Regions from separate parts of the Lactiplantibacillus sp. 30.2.29 genome, predicted to be linked through region 1. Evidence: predicted binding sites of a transcription regulator. Region 1 holds the regulator's gene; each other region holds the start of a gene.

Evidence for each region. The regulator LexA, encoded in region 1, represses DNA repair genes until DNA is damaged. The targets are predictions, from matches to a motif close to CNAACANNTGTTNG.
Region 2: a site for LexA is predicted at 3,251-3,264, ahead of dinB (DNA polymerase IV). Genes of this name have one in related genera too.
Region 3: a site for LexA is predicted at 5,499-5,512, ahead of parE (DNA topoisomerase IV subunit B). Genes of this name have one in related genera too.

The regions. Positions count from the first base shown of each region.
Region 1 is NZ_JAGYGU010000022.1:44,488-52,066, forward strand. It holds gene KGF65_RS12265 (hypothetical protein) at 1-82, shown strand, start outside; gene KGF65_RS12270 (hypothetical protein) at 246-518, shown strand; gene KGF65_RS12275 (glycosyltransferase family 2 protein) at 649-1,590, opposite strand; gene KGF65_RS12280 (hypothetical protein) at 2,030-2,425, opposite strand; gene KGF65_RS12285 (hypothetical protein) at 2,598-2,990, shown strand; gene KGF65_RS12290 (hydroxymethylglutaryl-CoA synthase) at 3,027-4,196, shown strand; gene KGF65_RS12295 (hypothetical protein) at 4,245-4,877, opposite strand; gene lexA (transcriptional repressor LexA) at 5,153-5,785, opposite strand; gene KGF65_RS12305 (DUF896 domain-containing protein) at 5,917-6,174, shown strand; gene KGF65_RS12310 (YneF family protein) at 6,272-6,508, shown strand; gene KGF65_RS12315 (1-acyl-sn-glycerol-3-phosphate acyltransferase) at 6,565-7,194, opposite strand; gene KGF65_RS12320 (tRNA1(Val) (adenine(37)-N6)-methyltransferase) at 7,306-7,579, shown strand, end outside.
Region 2 is NZ_JAGYGU010000013.1:70,330-77,908, forward strand. It holds gene ruvB (Holliday junction branch migration DNA helicase RuvB) at 1-226, shown strand, start outside; gene queA (tRNA preQ1(34) S-adenosylmethionine ribosyltransferase-isomerase QueA) at 238-1,272, shown strand; gene tgt (tRNA guanosine(34) transglycosylase Tgt) at 1,574-2,716, shown strand; gene yajC (preprotein translocase subunit YajC) at 2,794-3,177, shown strand; gene dinB (DNA polymerase IV) at 3,506-4,639, shown strand; gene KGF65_RS08860 (bifunctional oligoribonuclease/PAP phosphatase NrnA) at 4,733-5,689, shown strand; gene KGF65_RS08865 (DEAD/DEAH box helicase) at 5,692-7,035, shown strand; gene alaS (alanine--tRNA ligase) at 7,359-7,579, shown strand, end outside.
Region 3 is NZ_JAGYGU010000001.1:183,173-190,751, forward strand. It holds gene trmFO (FADH(2)-oxidizing methylenetetrahydrofolate--tRNA-(uracil(54)-C(5))-methyltransferase TrmFO) at 1-489, shown strand, start outside; gene xerC (tyrosine recombinase XerC) at 577-1,521, shown strand; gene hslV (HslVU peptidase proteolytic subunit) at 1,505-2,047, shown strand; gene hslU (ATP-dependent protease ATPase subunit HslU) at 2,063-3,481, shown strand; gene KGF65_RS00800 (aldose 1-epimerase family protein) at 3,508-4,386, shown strand; gene plsY (glycerol-3-phosphate 1-O-acyltransferase PlsY) at 4,579-5,205, opposite strand; gene parE (DNA topoisomerase IV subunit B) at 5,677-7,579, shown strand, end outside.

The DNA of each region.
Region 1 (7,579 bases):
ACGTAAGCTGGATAATGACCCTGTTGTACAAGCAAATATTCAAAAAGCCATGGAACAAGCTAAACAAATATTTGGACTTTAATTCAACCATAAAAATAACAATCACCAAATTTGAGTGAGTGATATTTTTATGCCTAAATTGTCCCCAGCGGATATATAACAAAGATGAGAAGATTACAAGAGGCTGGTTTAATGCTATCATACGGTGAGTAAGTTGCCTCCCGCAGAAAGAATTGTGAATATTAATGATACTAGATCATATTGATCCATATTCGGACAAGCTTCAGTCATTACAGCAATTGCGAGTGACCATCGAGATTGGTATGGATATTCAGATTAAAATTCATGATACTGAATGGTACATTGGTCCGCTACAGGGTAAGCGATTGATTTCAAAGAATAATGGTGACTTTATGCATATGTTTGAGACCGATAATCCGGATGAAGTGTTGAATTATGTGATTGACGGCCAACGAATCAGGGACCAATGGCGAGATATTGTGATTGTGTCGATGTAAGGTGTCATTTAAGAAATATAGGCCTGACGGTGTTTTCTGCACTGTTAGGTTTTTTGCGTCACACCAAAAAAAGCCGCCATCATCCGACAGCAGCTTTCCTTCTAAATTCAATTTATATCAAAAACAGGTTTTACTTCTTTTCCTGCACAATATAATGTGGCCGATGCTTCGACTCGATATAAATCTTACCGATATAATTGCCGATGATTCCCAAGCAGAATAACTGAATTCCGCCGATGAAAAGGAAGATCGTGACTAATGAAGCCCAACCACCGACACTGTTATTAAACAAGAGTTTGCGAATAATAACGACAAAGATACTAATAATTGAAGCGGCGGATAAGAGACCACCCGTCAGAGTTGCAATTTTTAGTGGCACGTCGGAGAAGTCAACGATTGCATCTACTGAATAGCTAAAGAGTTGCAACATTGACCAGTGGGTTTCGCCAGCGGAACGGGGCTGATTTTCGAACTTTAAATAAGTTGTTCGAAAGCCGACCCAGTTGAAGATTCCCTTTGAGAACCGGTTGTATTCCGGAAGCTCCAAAATGGCATCGACCATTTGCCGGGTCATCAGCCGGTAGTCACGGGCGTTCGGAATAATTTGGACTTTTGAGATCTTGTTGACGACCGAGTAGAAGGACCGAGACAAGAAGGAACGGATGAATGGTTCGCCCGCGCGGTTTTCCCGCATTGTACCGATACAATCATAATCGCCGGTTTCAATCATTGCTAACATCTTTGGTAGGAGCGACGGTGGATCTTGTAAGTCGACATCCATGACTGCGACGTAATCGCCAATCGTGTGCTGCAACCCAGCTAACAAGCCGGCTTCCTTGCCGAAGTTTCGTGAAAATGACACGTAATGAACCGTATCAGGATGGGCGGCGTTTAAATTCCGAAGAACGGTTAGTGTATCATCGGAAGAGCCGTCGTTGACGAAAACGTATTCCGTGGTGATGTCATTAAAAGCTTCCGGATTATCGGCCAGCACCTTTTCGACGGTGTTGTAGAAAATTTCAATCGTAGGTTCCTCGTTGTAGCAGGGAACAACTAGACTCATGGTTTTCATAATTATTGAATCCGACCTTTGCATTATTATTAGTTTAGTCAATGACCACACGGGGTAAAAGGTGCGACGCCGTGTCGTCAGTTGAAAATGTGGGCCACGTTTGCACGCTAATGGTAAACGAGCCAGATAGTTTCAACCAGTATGAATATCATAGCCTGAATTCAGTCATAAAGCAATCAGTTCTCAAACGACAAAAATTGTAATAACGAATAATAATGGAACTAGCTGACCCGGACGATTGATCTGATTAACAAATTGAACGATCACTAGCGCAATCATTAACACGCGAAAACAAGGCCTCACAACGCTTAATTGCGACGTGGGTCCTTTTGTTGGAATATGAATTTTGAATCGCGGATGCTAGCCTTGATCCACCATCTGTGGTCGCGAAACTGACTCGATTGGTCACCTAATGATGCAAAAGAAATGTATAAAAATCTTAACTATTCGCGACCACCGCTTTGGTCAGCTGACTCACAGCATGCACGCGGGAAACCACCAGTGAGGTCGCCGTCAGCGAGCCCTCTAAAAGGCCTAAAATGGTCAGTGGTGAGACGGAATCCCCGATACGCACTTGCCAATCAACCATGGCATGATAATCAGTCGTCTCGATTTGGAGGACAAACTGTTGACCATTCAATGCAGTAATCGTCAAATGCCGCGGTGAAAGAGCGATAATCTCGCCATCGAGGGGCGCACTGATGATTCTATCATTTGGCTGAATGCGCATCAATGGCGTTTGATGCGCTACCGATGGCAATGACTGGATGGTCCTGGCGGAACCGGTAACGGGTTGGTACAGACGAATTTGATATTGACGACGGAATAACCCCATGATTGCTCGCTCCTTACTAAATGATTAACGGTTACTTCAACTTTTCATGCCAAGCATAACTTATGGGACCCGTTTCAGGTCAAGCTAGGGCAATCATAAATGTGTGGCAACATGATATAATAGTTGAGAAATCTTCGGATAGTTAATGAACATGGTCTGAAAGGGTGGTTGCATGGATTTTGTGGATTTAACACCGATTGCCTTAGGACATACGCCGCTTGGCACGCGCAATCAGTTGCCAAAAGTACATGCGTGGCAGCTAGATTGGGACAAACTCGCACGGCTGATTCGCGATAACCAGGATGTGATGGCTCAAGTGGAAGCCGGACTCGCAGAAGATTGGCTCAATACGCATGGCACGATTTGGGACAGTACAACGGGTTACCATCGTTATCCAAATGATAACCGTGAATTTGATGATACGGTCTTCTGGGCGGCCTCCACTTGGGCAACACCGGCAATTGTGGTAACCTTTCATAATGAGATTAGTCAGGCATTCAGTTGTTACCGCGTGGGCAAGGACCCAGATTTTCATTATTTGGGACCACTAGGCCGGGCACATTAAGGCTAGCTTCAGTCTGAATAAATTGGAGGAACGAACGTGAAAGTTGGAATTGACAAGTTGCATTTTGCAACCTCGCATCTATACGTCGATATGGCAGAATTGGCAACGGCACGTCAGGAAGAACCTGACAAATATTTGATTGGGATCGGTCAGTCACGGATGGCGGTCATCCCACCGAGCCAGGATACGGTGACCTTAGCCGCAAACGCTGCTGCGCCGATGTTAACAGCCGCTGACATTGAAGCAATCGACTTGCTGATTGTTGGAACGGAGTCAGGCATTGATAACTCAAAGGCCAGTGCCATCTATGTAGCCCGGCTGTTAGGATTGAATCGCCGGGTCCGTACCATTGAAATGAAGGAAGCCTGTTATGCGGCTACGGCAGGATTGCAATTGGCGCAAGACCACGTCCGCGTTCATCCTGATAAGAAAGCACTCGTTATTGGTAGCGACATTGCACGCTACGGACTCAACACACCTGGCGAACCCACTCAGGGCGGCGGTGCAGTCGCCATGTTAGTCAGTGCTGATCCTCAAGTCTTAGCGCTGGGGACCGAATCATGTGTGCTAAGTGAAGATGTCATGGATTTTTGGCGACCGTTGTATCATACAACTGCTTTGGTGGACGGCAAATACTCATCAAACATCTATATCGATTATTTTCAAGATGTCTTCAAGGGATACTTGCAGAAAACAGGCATGCAGCCAGAAGATTTAGCAGCGCTCGTCTTTCATTTGCCATATACAAAAATGGGACTTAAAGCACTTCGAAGCGCCTTGCCATTAGTTGATAATGCGAAGCAGGCGAGCTGGCTTGCCCATTTCGAGCACGCTCGGCAACTAAATCGACAGGTGGGTAACTTATACACCGGCTCACTGTATTTGAGTTTGTTGTCACAATTGCTGACTGATGACAAATTAAAGGCCGGTGACCGCCTAGGCTTATTCAGCTATGGTTCCGGGGCTGAAGGCGAATTCTTCACGGGTGAGTTGCAACCAGATTACGAAGCCGGCTTGGATGTTGGGTTACCACAACGGTTAGCACGCCGACAACGGGTCAGCGTGTCCGAGTACGAAAAGCTGTTCAAGGGACAGTTAGCTTGGCGCGCGGATGACCAGACCATCGATGTGGCCGATGATCCTCATCGATTCGTCTTGACTGGTCAGAAGGATGAGCAACGCCAGTACTTGGATCGTGAGGCCTAACAAAAAAGCACTTGTTACTAGCAAGATGGCTAGGACAAGTGCTTTTTGTTATTTGAAATTATTAGCGATAATGACACCATCTTTGACACTCAACAAGGTCTTATCCGTCGTATCTGGCTGCAAAAGTTGAATCGTATAGCCAGCAGCTAAATTCTTTTTAAGCGACTTGGATAGGGACTTGAAATTGGAAGTGATTGTCGTGATGGCCTTCTGGTTTTCATCAGGATACGATTTGATCGTTTTTAACGATTTGACGTATTTTTTACCAGTTGGAGTAATCGTATATGTCTTAGTGGCTTTCGTGAAGGCGACGGTACCAATTGACTTATAATTTTCCTGCAACTGTTTGAGAATGTTTTCTTCATTCAACTTAGTCGTGGCAGCCTCACGCTTGGCGCTACCTTCGTTGAAAACAACTTGTGAGGAACTTAAACTCGTCGTTTTAGACTTACTCGTGCTTGAACTGCTTGTCGAACTCGAAGCAGTTTGGCTGGTGGTTGCGGCGTGTGACTGGTTATAAGGCCAGTATGGCAATTTGATCACCGCATAGATGGTGACCACCGCGCTCAGAACCGTTACGACTGTCAGAAACTTCCAACCACCACCGGTTTGACGTGCGTAAATCACGGAAAATAATGCTAATAGAAAAACAATCAAGCCCATAATGGCTAGGAACAACATGTAACCAACTCCCAATGTTTGAAATAGTATAATCATTATACCATTGAACTATCGGCCAGTTCCGGTGGAATTCAAATATTTTATCTTTGGCAGCCAGTGCAATGCCAAAATCATCACATGACCCATGACTTGTACTGGTTTGTAGCGGGGCCGGAAAGTGGAATCAGCCGTATCGCCCAGATTAATTGGCACGACCTACAATTAAACGTCTCCGAAGTGGTGATTGTTTGACTGAAAAATAAAAAAGGTGGCACAAGGCCACCTTAAATTAGTGTTTATTGATAGAGCATATCGCGGTAGAGTCCCACAACTTTACCTAATACGGAGACGTTATTTAAAATAATTGGCGCCATCGTATCATTTTCTGGTTGTAGGCGGTAATGGTTCGCTTCTTTGAAGAATCGCTTGCAAGTGGCTTCGTTCTCGTCGGTCATCGCAATGATGATGTCCCCGTTGTCAGCCGAGCTTTGACGGCGAACGATGACTTGGTCACCGTTCATGATGCCAATGTTGATCATACTTTCACCGCGAATCGTCAGCATAAACAGATCGCCGCCGAATGATTCGAGTTCCTTTGGAATTGGAAAATAGTCGGTTGCTTCTTGGACTGCGAGAATTGGCTGGCCGGCAGTAACGGTTCCAAGCACTGGAATCTGGTGGGGCGTTGTTTCGACTCCGAGGGCTTCAAAACCAGCGGGCGTGACTTCGATTGCTCGCGGCTTAGTCGGGTCCTTTTGAATTAACCCTTTCTTTTCAAGCCGTGAAATATGTCCGTGAACGGTGGAAGTCGAAGATAAGTCAACGGCTTCGCCAATTTCACGTACGGTTGGCGGATATCCTTTTTCATTGACGCGTTCATAAATAAAACGGAGAACGGCCATTTGTTTGCTTTCCGATGTTTTACTCATCTTGGCACCTCATTTTTTTGTCATTAATGGTTAAACCAATTGTAGCATAGCGTTTGCCAGCTTTCAAACAAATGTTCGGTTGACAAACACAATTAATTGATTTAGTGTCCATTTTCGTGTATATTGCTTTGATGAAGGGAGCTGCTGCTTTGATTTCAAAAGAATTAATCGCTCGGATCAATGAGTTGGCTCATAAGGCGAAAGCTGAAGGGCTCACCGAGTTAGAAGAAGCGGAACGACAAGAGTTACGCGAAAAATATTTAAAAGAATTCCGGGCTGGGTTTCGGCAACAAGTCGAAATGCTTCAGGTCTATGATAAGGACGGTAAGGAAGTTACCCCAGAAAAGGTCCGCCAGGTTCAACGTGATCGCGGTCTCCGGGATGATTAACCGATTTCAGGAAAATTTGCCAACTGACAAATTTTCCTTTTCTTTTATTATTAATTTGTGTAGACTAGTTTAATGAAGACTGTAATAAGGGAGGGGAATGACTGTGTCTACTGGAATTTGGATTTTAATCGTCGTGATCGGTGTATTGGTCGGTTTAACCGGTGGTTTCTTTGGTGCGCGACACTATATGCAAAACTACTTGAAGCAAAACCCGCCGATTAGCGAAGAAATGCTTCGGAGCATGATGATGCAAATGGGTCAGCGCCCATCCGAAAAGAAGCTTCATCAGATGTTGAACTCGATGAAGGCTGCTTCTAAAAACGATAAAAAGTAAGCATTCAAAAAAGTGCCGGTCGCAAGTTGCAACCGACACTTTTTTGATGGCTAGACCTATTTCTTGGTACTAGCAGGATCAACGTATTTGAAGGATGGATCAATTTGCCGATCCAAGTCATCAAACGCCGTTAACATTTGTGTTTCAATTTGTTTTTGACCGGCATCATCGAGTTTGAGCTTACGGTCAACGTAAATTGGTTCGCCGAAGCGTACGGTGACTTGTTGGCGACTAAACAGTTGCTTGAAGGTCAATGGGCCTTGATAAACGGTTGGAACGAGTGGCACACCCGCCATCTTGGCAATCACGGTCGCACCGCCTTTTAATTCTTGCGAGTGGCGCGTTCCTGAAGGGTACATAATCAGTGATAATTTGCCGCTTCGCAAAAATTTGACGGGCGTCTTGATGGCGGACGGCCCGGGGTGTTTCCGGTTGACTGGAAACGCATTGGCATGAACCAGGATGAACCGCAAGACTGGATTTTTAAATAATTCTTCCTTAGCCATAAAACTGAATTTCATTGGACTGCCGGCGAGGGCGTAGTACAGCGGATCGAACCAAGTACGGTGCGGTCCAACCAAGATATAAGCGCCTTCGGGAAGGTTTTCGCGTCCTTGATAGCGAGGGCGACCGTTGATTGCCGTGATGATGAGCCGGACGAGCCCGCGCATGAATGAATAAAACATGACGATCTTCCTTTCAATTACTAACTGCTCACAGTATGACGAAATTTGATAAATTCTGCAAGTTAATTGTATGATAACGTTGCAGTGAATTCAGAAGAGAGGTGGCCGAACATGGCAGATGTCACGTTACACGCCGATGAGCGGATCGACCAACTATATAGTAAACAAGTTCAAATTATTCAGAGTTCCCAAGTCTTTGCCTTCTCATTGGACGCGGTCTTATTGGGGGACTTCGCCCAGGTTGCGAAGGGGGCCAAGAGTCAGATTGTCGACCTGTGTGCTGGCAATGGTGCCGTTGGGTTGTTTGTCAGTGCCAAGACGCGCGGCCACATCACCGCTGTCGAAATCCAACCGCGTCTTGCGGATATGGCTGAACGGAGCATTA
Region 2 (7,579 bases), on a different contig from region 1:
GGATAACAAACTGTTACGGACGATGCTAGAGTATTACGATGGCGGCCCAGTTGGACTGGCGACGATTGCGGCCAATATTGGTGAAGAAACGGATACCATTGCTGAAGTTGTCGAACCCTATTTATTACAGATTGGGTTTTTAAAACGCACGCAACGCGGTCGGGTCGTCACGATCAAGGGTTATCAACACTTAGGGTTCCCATACCCGCAAAATAAATTAGGATAAGAGGTCACAACATGAGTTTAACACTTGAAGATTTTGATTATGATTTACCACACGAACTAATCGCTCAGACACCGATCAAAAAACGAGACAGTTCACGGTTATTAGAGTTGGATCGGAAAACGGGTGAAATGCAAGATAAGCATTTCTACGATATTATCGACCAACTTAATCCTGGCGACGCGGTTGTTATGAACAATTCGCGGGTCATGCCAGCTCGTTTGTACGGCGTTAAGCCTGAAACCGGTGGTCATGCTGAAGTACTCTTACTTCACAACACTGAGGGTGATGAATGGGAAACCCTAATGAAGCCTGCCAAACGCGCCAAAGTCGGTACCGTGATTTCATTTGGCGATGGTAAGTTAACGGCGACCGTCACGGCTGAAAAAGAAGACGGCATTCGGATGATTGAATTCCACTATGATGGGATCTTCATGGAAATCCTCGAAAGCTTGGGCGAGACGCCTTTACCACCATATATCAAGGAAAAACTCGATGATCCTGACCGTTACCAAACGGTTTATGCCAAGGAAAACGGTTCTGCCGCGGCACCAACTGCTGGGCTTCATTGGACAAAAGAATTGTTACAAAAAGTCCAAGATAAGGGCGTCAAGCTCGTTTATTTGACGCTACACGTTGGGCTGGGCACATTCCGACCAGTTGAAGAGGATAATATCGATGATCACAAGATGCACAGCGAATTCTACCGATTGGACGAAGACGCTGCGAAGACGTTGAATGAAGTTCGCCAAAATGGTGGTCGGATCATCGCCACTGGGACGACGTCGATTCGGACTTTGGAGACGATTGGGAGCAAGTTTGATGGTGAAATTAAGCCAGATTCTGGTTGGACGGATATTTTCATCAAACCCGGCTATCAATGGAAAGTCGTGGATGCCTTCATCACCAACTTCCACTTACCAAAGTCAACCTTAGTGATGCTGGTGGCGGCGTTCACAGGACGCGATATGATTTTGAAAGCCTACCAACATGCCATTGACGAGAAGTACCGGTTCTTTAGCTTCGGCGATGCGATGTTTATTCACTAGTGAGTGAGTGTAACTTGCTAAGATAGCGGTTGTGTCTGTGAGCGACACCGCAAAATGGTGCACCACGCGGCACGTTCCAGCTGATTACAATGATTAAATGATAGTGACAGCACTGTGACGGCTGTTTCGAAGTTGAGTTGTGAATTTTCGAAACGGCCAGTATAGTGCTGTTATTTTATCTCTGCATGGGGGCGCTCATCATGAGATGGTTGGCTGCTGTTGATCGTTGTGACTGGTTCACGGCTGGATTTCGTGCTATCATTATTTGAGTTTAGCAACATTTTGATACGGAGGAACAACTATGGAACCGGCAATTAAATACCGATTGATTAAGAAAGAAAAACACACTGGGGCCCGTTTAGGTGAATTGATTACACCCCACGGGACTTTCCCGACCCCAATGTTCATGCCAGTCGGGACTCAGGCAAGTGTCAAGTCCCTTGCACCCGAAGAACTGGATGCGATGGGGGCGGGCGTGATTTTATCCAACACGTACCATCTCTGGCTACGTCCTGGCGAACAAATCGTCAAGGAAGCGGGCGGATTACACCAGTTTATGAACTGGAAGAAGGGGATTTTGACCGATTCAGGGGGCTTCCAAGTCTTCTCACTGGCCAAGAACCGTGATATTACAGAAGAAGGGGTGCATTTCAAGAATCATTTGAATGGCTCCAAGATGTTCTTGTCACCTGAAAAAGCGATTCAAATCGAAAACGATCTTGGCCCCGACATTATGATGAGCTTGGACGAGTGTCCGCCATTTTTCGAAAGTTATGACTATGTCAGCAAATCCGTCGCCCGGACGAGTCGTTGGGCTGAACGAGGCTTGAAGGTTCATCAACATCCTGATTACCAAGGCTTATTCGGTATCGTTCAAGGTGCTGGGTTCAAGGATCTACGGGAACAAAGTGCTAAGGACTTAGTCAGCCTGGATTTCCCAGGTTATTCCATCGGTGGTCTATCCGTTGGGGAATCCAAAGCCGAAATGAACCACGTGCTCGACTTTACGACGCCACTGCTGCCTGAAAACAAGCCACGCTACTTGATGGGCGTTGGTTCAGCGGATGCCTTGATTGACGGGGCCATTCGTGGGGTTGACATGTTCGACTGTGTCTTGCCAACGCGGATTGCGCGTAATGGGACCTGCATGACGTCACATGGCCGCCTGGTTGTCAAAAATGCGGCGTACGCTCACGACTTTACGCCACTGGATGATAACTGCGATTGCTATACTTGTCGTAACTTCACACGGGCATATATCCGACACTTGATTAAGGCTGACGAGACCTTTGGACTTCGGTTGACGAGTTATCACAACCTGTATTTCTTATTGCATCTGATGCAACAGGTTCGCCAAGCCATCATGGACGATAATTTACTAGAGTTCCGGCAGAACTTCTTTGAAATGTACGGATTTAACGAGAAAAATCCGAAAAACTTCTAGCGATACTGGTATTTCAACCTGTAATTTGTTAAAGTTAAAGATAGTCAAACTTTTACTAAGATTAGGAGCGATATTAAATGGGATCAATGGCATCAATTTTGTTCATCGTGGTCATGTTTGCATTTCTGTACTTCTTCATGATCCGTCCACAAAAGAAACAGCAACAACAACATCAACAGATGCTCAACAAAATCAAACGTGGTGACAAGGTCACAACGATTGGTCGTTTACACGGGGTCGTTGATGAAGTTAACGAAACTGAAAAGACGGTTACGTTAGACTGTGACGGAATTTACTTGGTATTCGATTTGAATGCAATTGCTAAAATTTCACCAGCTGAAGATGCACAAGCTAAGACGGTTGCACCCGCATCCGGCGCTGCTGCGGAATCTGAAGCAACTTCCGAAGCTGAATCTGCTGCCAGTGCAACGGACGAAGCAAGCGATTCTGAAGCTAAATAAGTATGATGAGGTAAGGGTGGTCAGTAATGGCTGCCCTTATTTTTTTGCTTTTCTGAGACATTTAGCACCCGCCTGAACGTACGTTCGTGTATAATGAAGGGACTAGCTTAGTCGAAAGTTTGTCAGGTTTCAAAAGTGAGTACTAGTTTTGTTGGTCAGCGATGGTGGTTAAGGCCAAAGAGGTGTCCCCACAGCGGAACAATCAGGTGCTTATGCAAGCTGGCACAAACATGCGGTGCTGCCAAGTGAGCATAAGCTGGCTGCACTTAACTTTGAGTTTTGGCACATACATAACCAAATAAACGACCAAGGATGGAGGGCGATACCAGTGGCACAGTCGATAATTGAAGCACCGATTCGGGTTGATACGAGTCGGAAAATTATTCACGTGGATATGGATGCGTTTTACGCGTCAATTGAAGAACGGGAAAATCCGGCGTATAAGACACAACCATTGGTGATTGCACATGATCCGCGTCAGACTGGTGGTCGTGGGGTGGTCACAACGGCTAATTACGTTGCCCGTCAATTTGGCGTCCACTCGGCGATGCCAGCAGCTAAGGCGTTGGAATTGTGCCCCAAAGCTGTTTTTAAGACGCCTAATTTTCCGTTATATCGAGAGGTTTCTGCTCAGATTCATCGAATCTTCCATGAGTATACCGATATGATCGAGCCAATCGCTTTTGATGAGGCTTATTTAGATGTGACGGTCAATAAGAAACAAATGCATAGTGCGGTGGCGCTCGCCCATCAATTACAACAAGAAATTTGGCATCAGACTCATTTGACTTGTTCGACGGGAATTTCATATAACAAGTTCATCGCAAAATTAGCGTCAGATTACCGGAAACCAGCTGGTGTTACCATCGTGTTGCCTCAGGACGCGGAATCATTTTTATTACGGGAACCGATCGAAAAATTTCGCGGGGTCGGTAAAAAGACAGTGCCCAAGATGCATGATTTAGGAATTATGACTGGTCAAGACTTGTATGAACGCTCGGAGCTAGATTTGATTCAGCAGTTTGGTAAGTTGGGGTACATCTTGTATCGGCGCGTTCGGGGGAGCGATGACCGGCCAGTGGAATATTTGCGGGAACGAAAGTCGATTGGCAAGGAGCGCACGTTTGGCCCATTCCTACAGTCCACGGCGGAGGTCACGACACATCTTAAGGCAATTGCCAAATTAGTTGCGGCTAGCATGCAGTCCCATCAACGGCATGGAAAAACACTGGTTTTAAAGCTTCGGTATGGTGATTTTGTCACGATTACCAAGCGGCGGACATTTTCTGAATTTATTCCGAACGACCCGGTACTGTTCGACCAGTACGCCGAAGAAATTTTTGAGGACGTTGTTGATGAACACTTTTCCTCTGGCATCCGGCTATTAGGCATCACGTTGACTGGGTTAGCCCCACTGGCTTTTGAGAACCTGACTTTACCGTTATATCCAAATGATAATTAATTTATTTGGCGCGCCGCCCATTCTTCGGTATACTGGAGTACTGTGACAGTTTGATTCGCCACCAGTAAATTATGAGAGTAAGAAGGTTCATATATGACCGTCCAAACAGCAATTTTAGACTTAATTAAACAAGCAAAAACAATCATTATCCATCGGCATCAACGCCCAGATCCCGATGCCATTGGGAGCCAGCTTGGATTAGCTGACATTATTACCACTAGTTTCCCTGACAAACGGGTCTTGACGCCTGGCAAGCAGTACCATGGCTTTGACTGGCTAGGTCAGATGGACGAAGTGACGGAGGCTGACTATCAGGATGCCTTAGTTTTAGTTCTAGATACGGCTAATCAGCCCCGGGTTGATGGTGAATTCTGGAATCACGGGGCAACCTGTGTCAAAATTGACCATCATCCCAACGATGACGCTTTTGGCGATCCCCAGTGGGTCGACGTGGACGCCTCGAGTACCAGTGAGATGATTTACAACTGGTACGCCGAGTTCACGACGGAATTAACACTATCCGCCAATGCTGCCCGGCTACTCTATGCGGGCATCGTTGGTGACACCGGCCGGTTCTTATATTCAGCCACGAAGCCTAGCACCATGCGGGCAGCTGCTGCATTGATGGAGGCTGGCGCTGATGCCGAAGCGGTCAACCGCATTGAAGATACGATTACCTTACCCGTTGCTCGGCTCTCTGCCTATGTCTACGAGCATCTGACTCAGCTCGATTCCGGTGCCGCTTACGTGATTTTAACCAATGATATTCTAAAATCATTCGAAATTGGCGATGCTAGTACGGCTGGGGTCGTTCCGCTACCAGGCCGAATCGATACCGTTAAATGCTGGGCTATTTTCGTCCAACAAAAAGAGGGCAACTTCCGGATTCGGCTTCGTTCAAAGGGGCCGTCGATCAATGGCGTTGCCAAACTGCATGACGGTGGGGGCCACGCGCTGGCCAGTGGCGCCAAGGCAGCAGACCAACAAGAGATTGAGACAGTGGTTCGGGAACTTGACCAAGTCGCAACTGATTATGAGAAAGAGGTTTAACTATGACCGCAAGTTTTGAAGATTTTAAATTGCAGCCGTTCTTGATGCAGGCGTTGACTGAAATCAACTTCCGCAAACCAACTGCGGTGCAAGAAAAGCTGATTCCAGTGATTGCCGCTGGACGCAGTGTGATTGGGCAATCAGCAACCGGGAGTGGGAAAACCCATACCTTCCTGTTGCCGATGATCAATCAGTTAAATGCGGATGAGCGCTACGTTCAAGCCGTTATTACGACACCTAGTCGGGAATTAGCTTACCAGATTCAGGCTGCAGCCAAGCAGTTGATTCAGCACAGTCCTAAAGCCATTCACATCGGACTGTACGTCGGTGGGACAGATAAGCAAGACCAAATCGAAAAGTTACACCGGCACCAACCCCAACTGATTATTGGGACACCAGGTCGGATTTTGGATTTGATGCGTTCACAGTCGCTTGACGTGCACCGGGCCACGCAGTTAGTCGTCGATGAAGCTGACATGACCCTTGACTTAGGGTTCTTGAACGTGGTTGATCAAATTGCCGGGCGGATGCCTGCCGATTTACAAATGTTAGTCTTTTCAGCCACGATGCCGCAAAAGCTAACGCCGTTCTTGAAAAAGTACATGAACAACCCTGTTATGGAAGAAATTCCGGTTGAATCCGTGATTAGTCCAACGATTGACAATTGGCTGATTTCAACGAAGAGTCATGACAAGAATAGTATCATTTACCGCTTACTGACGATTGGTGAACCGTACTTGGTCCTCATTTTTGCGAATACCAAGGAACGGGTTCAAGAGTTGACGCATTATTTACGGCAACAGGGACTGACCGTTGCCATGATTCATGGTGATATTCAACCCCGGGAACGTAAGCGCGTGATGCGCGACGTCCAACAATTGAAGTATCAGTTCGTTGTGGCGACCGATTTGGCGGCTCGTGGGATCGATATTGAAGGCGTTTCGCACGTCATCAATGATGATATTCCGAATGACCTGGAATTCTTCATTCACCGGGTCGGCCGGACTGGTCGCAATGGCATGGCCGGGACGGCGATTACGCTCTATAGCCCTGGTGAAGAAGACAAAGTCAGTGCGGTTGAAGCGATGGGCATTAAGTTTAAGCCAAAAGCAATCCGCGATGGTGAAATCGTTGATTCGTATGACCGTAATCGGCGGGCCAAGCGGGGGCCGAAGCAGGAAAAGCTCGATCCAACGTTGATTGGTTACGTCAAAAAGTCGAAGAAAAAGGTCAAACCAGGCTATAAGCGCCGTATTCGCAAGAAAATCAGTGATAAAGCACGGATGGATCGGCGAATCGAACAACGCGCCGCTGCTCGAAAGGCCCGTAAAGATCGTAAATCTTAAGCTGATTTTTCAGCGATGTCGAGAGAAATTGGTGGGCGTGTATTGACAACGTCGGCTAAGTTTTCTATACTTTGCAAAGTAAGGACATATTTAACGCCCATGTCGGTCTAGAGACACTTTGGCTGCTGGAAAAAGTGCGGTGGACGTTAGATGCTACCTAAGAATGAATGACTAGCAAACTAGTCCGCGTCTCAGCGTTAATGAGCTTAAGAGGTAAACGAACACATCGTTGCAAGCAAAGTGGTACCGCGTTAACAGCGTCTTTGCTAGCAACGGTGTTTTTTTGCCTTAATTTGGAGCGTAAGAAAGGGTGCCAGAATTAGATGAAAAAATTAAGTAGTAGTGAGATTCGGCAAATGTATCTCGACTTTTTCCATGAAAAAGGCCATACCATCGTGCCGAGTGCTTCACTGGTTCCAGTCGATGACCCAACATTATTGTGGATCAACTCTGGGGTCGCAACGATGAAGAAATATTTCGATGGCTCAGTTGTTCCCGATAATCCGCGGATGACGAGTTCACAAAAGAGTATTCGGACCAACGA
Region 3 (7,579 bases), on a different contig from region 1:
GGTTTCCAGACGCATTTAAAATGGGGCGAACAAAAACGGGTCTTCTCGTTGATCCCAGGCCTGGAAAACGTCGAATTTGTCCGCTATGGTGTCATGCATCGCAATACCTTCATGAAGTCACCGAAACTGTTGTTACCAACGTACCAGACACAACAACGGGCTAATCTGTTCTTTGCGGGGCAAATGACTGGTGTGGAAGGTTACATTGAAAGTGCGGCAAGTGGGATCATCGCCGGGACCAACGCGGCTCGTTTAGCCCTCGGACTGGAACCCCTAGTTTTCCCAACTGATACGATGATGGGGGCAATGGCCCATTACATTACGCACACCAATGCGAATAATTTCCAGCCGATGAACGCTAACTTTGGCATCATGCCGAAATTAAGTCAACGGATTCGCGACAAGCGTGAGCGCAACACGGCGATTTCAGAACGCGCGTTAGCTGATTTGGCAACGTTCAAAGACGAAACCTTGACCGTTAATAACTAATCATTAATATTTGCACCTAATTATCAGGGCGCATAATTGTGTTTTCCTCCATACTTTGCTAAAGTAGCAACGTATGGAGGTTTTTGTATGGAGACAGATTATTTGGCCCTTTTTTTGAAATACGTGCGGGTCGAACGGCAATATTCAGAAGAGACCGCCGCAGCTTACCGGGAAGATATTCAAGCTTTTAATGATTTCTTAACGGCAAACGGCGGCGCGAAAGCGTATACTGAAGTTGACCGGTTGGATGTCAATGTTTATTTGAGTCATCTATATGACCGGCATTTGACGCGGAACTCGATTGCTCGTAAAGTGTCAAGCTTACGGTCGTTCTATAACTTTTTAGTTAAGAACGATTTAGCGCAATTGAATCCGTTTGTCTACGTGCAACTAAAAAAACACGCCGCGCGCTTACCCCGGTTCTTTTATCAAAAAGAATTGGACGTGCTCTTCAAAACCGTCTATGCGGATGACAGTATCATGGGCGCTCGTAATGCCGCTTTGCTTGAAGTCTTGTACGGGACTGGTATCCGGCTGAGTGAATGCGTCGATCTGCAATTAAGCGACATCGACTATGACCTCAAAATGATGCTGATTCGTGGGAAGGGCGACAAGGAGCGCTACGTGCCATTTGGCCGTTACGCTGCCGCCGCCCTGCAACACTATCAGACCGTTTGTCGGCAACCCGTGATGGAAAAGTATGGTCAGACCCATCAGACCGTGTTTATCAACCGGCATGGGGGCCCGATCACGGGCGGTGGCATCGAATACGTGCTCAATCAAATCGTGAAAAAGAGCAGTTTGACGGCGGATATTCATCCGCATATGTTGCGGCATACGTTTGCGACCCAGATGCTCAACAATGGGGCGGATCTCCGGACCGTACAAGAACTATTGGGGCATACGAGCTTGTCGACGACGCAAATATACGCGCACGTGACTAAGGAACACTTACAACAAGATTATCGTCAATTTTTCCCACGAGCCACGCGGGAATCGACAAAGGAGACTGAACATGACAACGAAATTTGAAGCAACAACGATCTGTGCCGTTCGTCAAAACGGCCATAATGCTATGGCTGGTGATGGCCAAGTGACGATGGGTGAAAAAGTCGTCATGAAGGGGACGGCGCACAAGGTCCGTCGTATTTACAATGACCAAGTTGTCGTTGGCTTTGCGGGCAGTGTCGCGGATGCTTTTAACCTCGAAGATCGTTTTGAAAAGAAACTCAACGAATTTTCTGGTAACTTACAACGGGCTGCCGTTGAATTAGCACAGGAATGGCGTAGCGACCAAGCCCTCCAAAAATTGGAAGCTTTGTTGATTGTTATGAACAAAGACGACATGCTACTGGTTTCAGGGAGCGGTGAAGTCATTACGCCGGATAACGACGTGCTGGCCATCGGTTCTGGTGGTAACTTTGCCTTAGCAGCGGCGCGGGCAATGCAGTTGCATGCCAAGGACATGAGCGCAAAAGAAGTTGCTGAAGCAGCGATCCACATCGCTGGTGACATCGATATCTTTACGAACCATAACGTTATTTCAGAAACTTTGTAAGGTGGGAGGAAACTCATGGAAGAAATCAATAAGACACCCAAACAAATCGTCGCTGCGCTGGACAACTACGTGATTGGTCAAGGCCAAGCTAAGAAAGCCGTTGCCATCGCTTTGCGCAACCGTTATCGGCGGATGGAACTGTCTGCTGAAATGCAAGAAGAGATCACACCTAAGAACATGCTGATGATTGGACCAACCGGGGTCGGTAAAACGGAAATTGCGCGGCGGTTAGCTAAAATCGTGCACGCGCCTTTCGTCAAGGTCGAAGCGACCAAGTTTACTGAAGTCGGCTATGTTGGTCGTGACGTGGAATCGATGGTGCGTGACCTCGTTGACGTCGCAATTGAAATGGAAAAGCAACAAGCTTATTCCGGCGTTCGGGCCAAGGCGGTCCAAGCTGCGGATAAGCGCCTCGTTAAGCTGTTAGTGCCCGCACAAAAGAAACAGGCCAAGCAAAACGGCAATGAATTCCAAAACATGATGAACATGTTTACCCAGATGCAGAATGGCCAAACACCGGACATGAACGAATCATCGAACGAAGAAGTGACGGATGATGTTCGTAACCAACGCTTATCCGTGGCTGATCAGCTCAAGAGCGGTCGCTTAGAACAATCCGAAGTCACGATTGAAATGGACGATCCACAACAGGCTGCTGCTGGTAGCAATAACATGTTGGGCCAAATGGGCATCGACTTGGGAGATAGCTTAGGTGCCTTAATGCCGAAGAAGCGCATCAAGCGGACAATGCCAGTTGCAGAAGCTCGTGAGATCTTAGTGCGTGAAGAATCTGAAAAATTAGTCAATAATGCGGATATTTATCACGACGCGATTGTCCGTGCCGAAAATACTGGGATTATTTTTATTGATGAAATTGATAAGATTACCAAGGGCGGCCAACAGGGTTCTGGTGAAGTTTCACGTGAAGGCGTTCAACGCGATATCTTACCAATCGTTGAAGGTTCTCAAATCTCAACCAAATACGGACCAATCAACACTGATCACATCCTGTTTATTGCTTCTGGTGCCTTTGCCGAAAGTAAGCCTAGTGATCTGATTGCTGAATTACAGGGTCGTTTTCCAATTCGGGTCGAACTTGACGACTTGAACCAAGCAGACTTCGTTAAGATTTTAACGGAACCGAAGAACGCGTTGATCAAACAATATATTGCCTTGATCGGTACAGACAATATCAAGGTGACCTTCACGATCGAAGCGATTGAAGCCATTGCCTCGATCGCCTACAAGGTCAACCATGAGACGCAAAATATCGGTGCGCGGCGTTTGCATACCATTCTTGAAAAATTGCTTGAAGAATTGCTGTACGAAGGCCCAGATATGGAAATGGGTGAAGTGACGATCACGGAAAATTACGTTAACGAGCGTATCGGCAATATTGCACAGGATAAGGACCTTAGTCGCTATATCTTATAATATAATCAAAGGGGGCGTTGACACGGATGACAGTCGTATTAAAGAATCAATATCTGACCGTTTCAATCAATGAAGCGGGGGCCGAATTAAGTAGTGTAAAGTCAAATGATGGCATCGAATATATGTGGCAAGCGGATAAGAAATATTGGGGACGGCATGCACCCGTCCTGTTTCCAATCGTCGGCCGCTTGAAAGATGACCAGTATACCGTTGCCGGTCAAGCTTATCACATGGGTCAACATGGTTTTGCACGGGACAACGATTTCTCCGTCGTGAACCAAACGGACACGACGGCAACCTTGGAATTGACTGATACCAGTGCAACCCGGGCGATGTACCCGTATGCATTTCGGTTACGTCTGATTTATACGTTGACGGATCATGAATTGACCGTTAACTATAACGTGCATAATCCAGCCAACCAGGACTTGCTATTTGCAGTCGGGGGACATCCCGCTTTTAATGTGCCGCTAGCGGATCCTAATGGGGACTTGGCGGATTACCGGATTCGAGTGGTGCCACGCCAAGTTTACTCACATATTCCATTGAAGGCACCGCTGAATGATGCGGCCAATGCGGATGAGTTAGATTTGACGAAACCACTTGAACTGAACCGCGAATTGTTCAAAGATGATACCGTTATTTTGGCTCTAGATCATCATGAGACGACTTTAATGCTGGAAACGGATTTAGATGATCATGGGGTGGCGATGACGATTGAAGACGCACCGTACGTCGGCATGTGGTCACCATACCCCGCAGAAGCGCCATTCGTCTGCTTAGAGCCATGGTGGGGCATCGCGGATAACGTGGACAGCGATGGCCAATTAAGCCATAAGATGGGCATTAATCGCCTTGGTGCGAATAAGACGTTTGATGCGAAATATGACATTAGTTTCTTTTAGCAAAGTTAGATAACGCACCAAAAAGACCAACGAATATCAATTTGTTGGTCTTTTTGGTGTGGCGTGACAATCAAGTATACTGTAACTTCTTACTTTAACTAAAATTAAAAACAATTCAAAACCACAGCACCTAAGCTTACCACGTGCAAAACAAAAAGGCCACACGCAAATGTGTGACCTTTAAATCCTCATTTATTTGCGATTAGCGCGTTGCTGGCGGCGCCAACCAATCCCAAAATGGACCAGTGACTCAGTCCCGTTTTTAATTCGAGCAATGTTGCTGCGATGCCGGTAAAAAATGAAGCATGTCAGGACAAGTGCCACCACGGAAAGTAGCCAGTCTTGATAATAAAAGATGGCAATTAAGGTGACGATTGGAAATGCCGTCATACTGGCGACACTCACCATACTGGTTGTGTAGACTAAGATGAACATGATGACACTCGCAATCAGGAAGAACTCCCAATTGTAGGCAAGCAGAATACCGGCACTGGTTGCGACGGCTTTACCGCCCTTGAAGCCAATGTAAATCGAAAAGGTGTGCCCCAGGATGGCGGCTAATCCGATCAAAAGGGTGTAGCGATTAGCCATATGAAATAAGAGCGTCGGTTGAAGTGCTGCAATTGTGCCTTTCAAGATGTCCATTGCCATGACGATCGTCCCAGCAGTCGGCCCTAACACGCGATACGTATTGGTCGTGCCAATATTGCCGCTTCCAGCTAAGCGGATATCAGTTTGAAAGAATAGCTTGCCAATGATGACACCCGAAGGAATCGAGCCGATTAAGTAGGCAACGATCAGCATAATTAATATTTTCAAAATTGGTTCCTCCTGCAATAGAATCACTCAATATTTTAGCATTCTTTTGATGATTGTGGGACTAAATCGATTTAAAAAAATAATAGAATGTGCTGGAATTATGAAAATAAAATGATTTTTTGATAATTTTTAATTGGATAAATGCCGGTGATTCAGGTTTTTAAAGCGCCTACAGCCAAATTAGCCGCGCATTTTAAGAACTTGTCGTGAATCACAATAAGTTTATTCATTGAACTGGCGCTTAGAATCAACATGAGGTAAGCTAGTAAGTGGCATTAATTTTATGGCGTGCACGAACATATGTTTGCTAAACGGATTAATTAAGTGTATGCTAACAGATGACAAGCCAGCAGATAAGATCTAAAAAGACAACTGTCGCTTGACAAGTTCAGCATCGGTGGACTATTTTAAAACGGTTACCGTTGCTCGACTGAATGGGACAGATGAGAAAATTCAAAAGGAGTTGTGAGAATGGCCAAGAAAAGCCCAAAATATGATGATTCTTCAATCCAGGTGCTTGAAGGATTAGAAGCCGTTCGGAAGCGTCCCGGAATGTATATTGGTTCCACGGACGGCCGCGGACTCCATCACCTAGTTTATGAAATTGTTGATAATGCGGTCGATGAGGCGTTAGCCGGTTATGGGAAAGAGATTAACGTCACGATTCACGCAGATAACAGTATTACCGTCGTTGACCATGGTCGTGGAATGCCAGTCGGGATGCATGCTTCCGGTATTCCAACCCCTGAAGTTATTTTGACGGTCCTCCACGCGGGCGGTAAGTTTGGTCAAGGGGGCTACAAGACGTCTGGGGGCCTTCACGGCGTCGGCGCGAGCGTGGTTAATGCGCTTTCGTCTGAGTTAACTGTCACGATCATCCGTGATGGCTATCGATACGTGGAACACTTTAAGGACGGTGGTCATCCAGTTGGGACCCTTGAAAAGAAGGGCAAGACGAACAAACCAACTGGGACGACGATGACGTTTAAGCCCGATGCCAGCATCTTTACGACCACCGTTTATAATTTTCAGACGTTAGCTGAACGGCTTCGTGAATCAGCCTTCTTGTTGAAAGGCGTTAAGATCACGTTAACTGACGAACGAGAAAACCAGGAACAAGAACTGGTTTTCCACTACGAAGATGGTATCAAAGCGTTTGTCAGTTATCTCAACGAGGATAAAGATACGCTGGGTGACATCATGTTCTTTGATGGCACTAAAGAAGGCGTGGAAGTGGAAGTCGCCGCACAATACAACGACGGCTACTCCGAAAACTTGTTGTCATTCGTTAACAACGTGCGGACGCCAGATGGTGGGACTCATGAAGTTGGGTTCCGGAGCGCGTGGACCAAAGCATTTAACGAATACGCCCGTAAAGTCGGCCTGTTAAAGGATAAAGATAAAAATCTTGAAGGCTCCGACGTGCGTGAAGGGTTATCGGCAGTTATTTCGTTGCGTGTGCCCGAAAATTTACTGCAATTTGAAGGCCAAACCAAGGAAAAACTAGGTACTCCAGAAGCCCGGACGATCGTTGACAATATCGTGAGCGAGCAGTTGCAATTCTTCTTGATGGAAAATGGCGAATTTGCGCAGATGCTGATCCGTAAGTCGACCAAAGCAAGGCAAGCTCGCGAAGCCGCACGCAAAGCCCGCGATGAGAGCCGGAATGGTAAACGCCGTCACAAGCAAGAACGGTTGCTATCCGGAAAGCTAACGCCTGCACAATCCAAGAACGCGAAGAAAAATGAATTGTTCCTCGTCGAAGGGGATTCAGCCGGTGGTTCTGCCAAACAAGGCCGTGACCGTAAGTTCCAAGCAATTTTACCGTTACGTGGTAAAGTGTTAAATACAGAAAAGGCCAAACTGGCAGATATTGTTAAAAATGAAGAAATCAACACGATGATTTACACGATTGGCGCGGGAGTTGGTCCAGAATTCGATATCAAGGCCAGCAACTACGACAAAGTCATCATCATGACCGATGCGGATACCGATGGTGCCCATATTCAAATTCTGTTATTGACCTTCTTCTACAAATACATGCGGCCAATGATCGATGCGGGCAAAATCTACATCGCCTTACCGCCACTGTATCGATTACAGAAGCGGCAGAATAAGCAAATGCGGACCGAGTATGCTTGGACCGATGAAGAATTGACACTTAAGACCAAGACGTTCGGCAAGGGCTATGCGCTGCAACGGTATAAGGGTCTTGGTGAAATGAACGCAGAACAACTGTGGGAAACCACGATGGATCCTGAAAAGCGGACGTTGGTACGGGTTCGTATTGACGATGCAGCGTTAGCCGAAAAACGGGTCACGACCTTGATGGGTGATAAAGTGGAACCTCGTCGTAAATGGATCGAAAGTAACG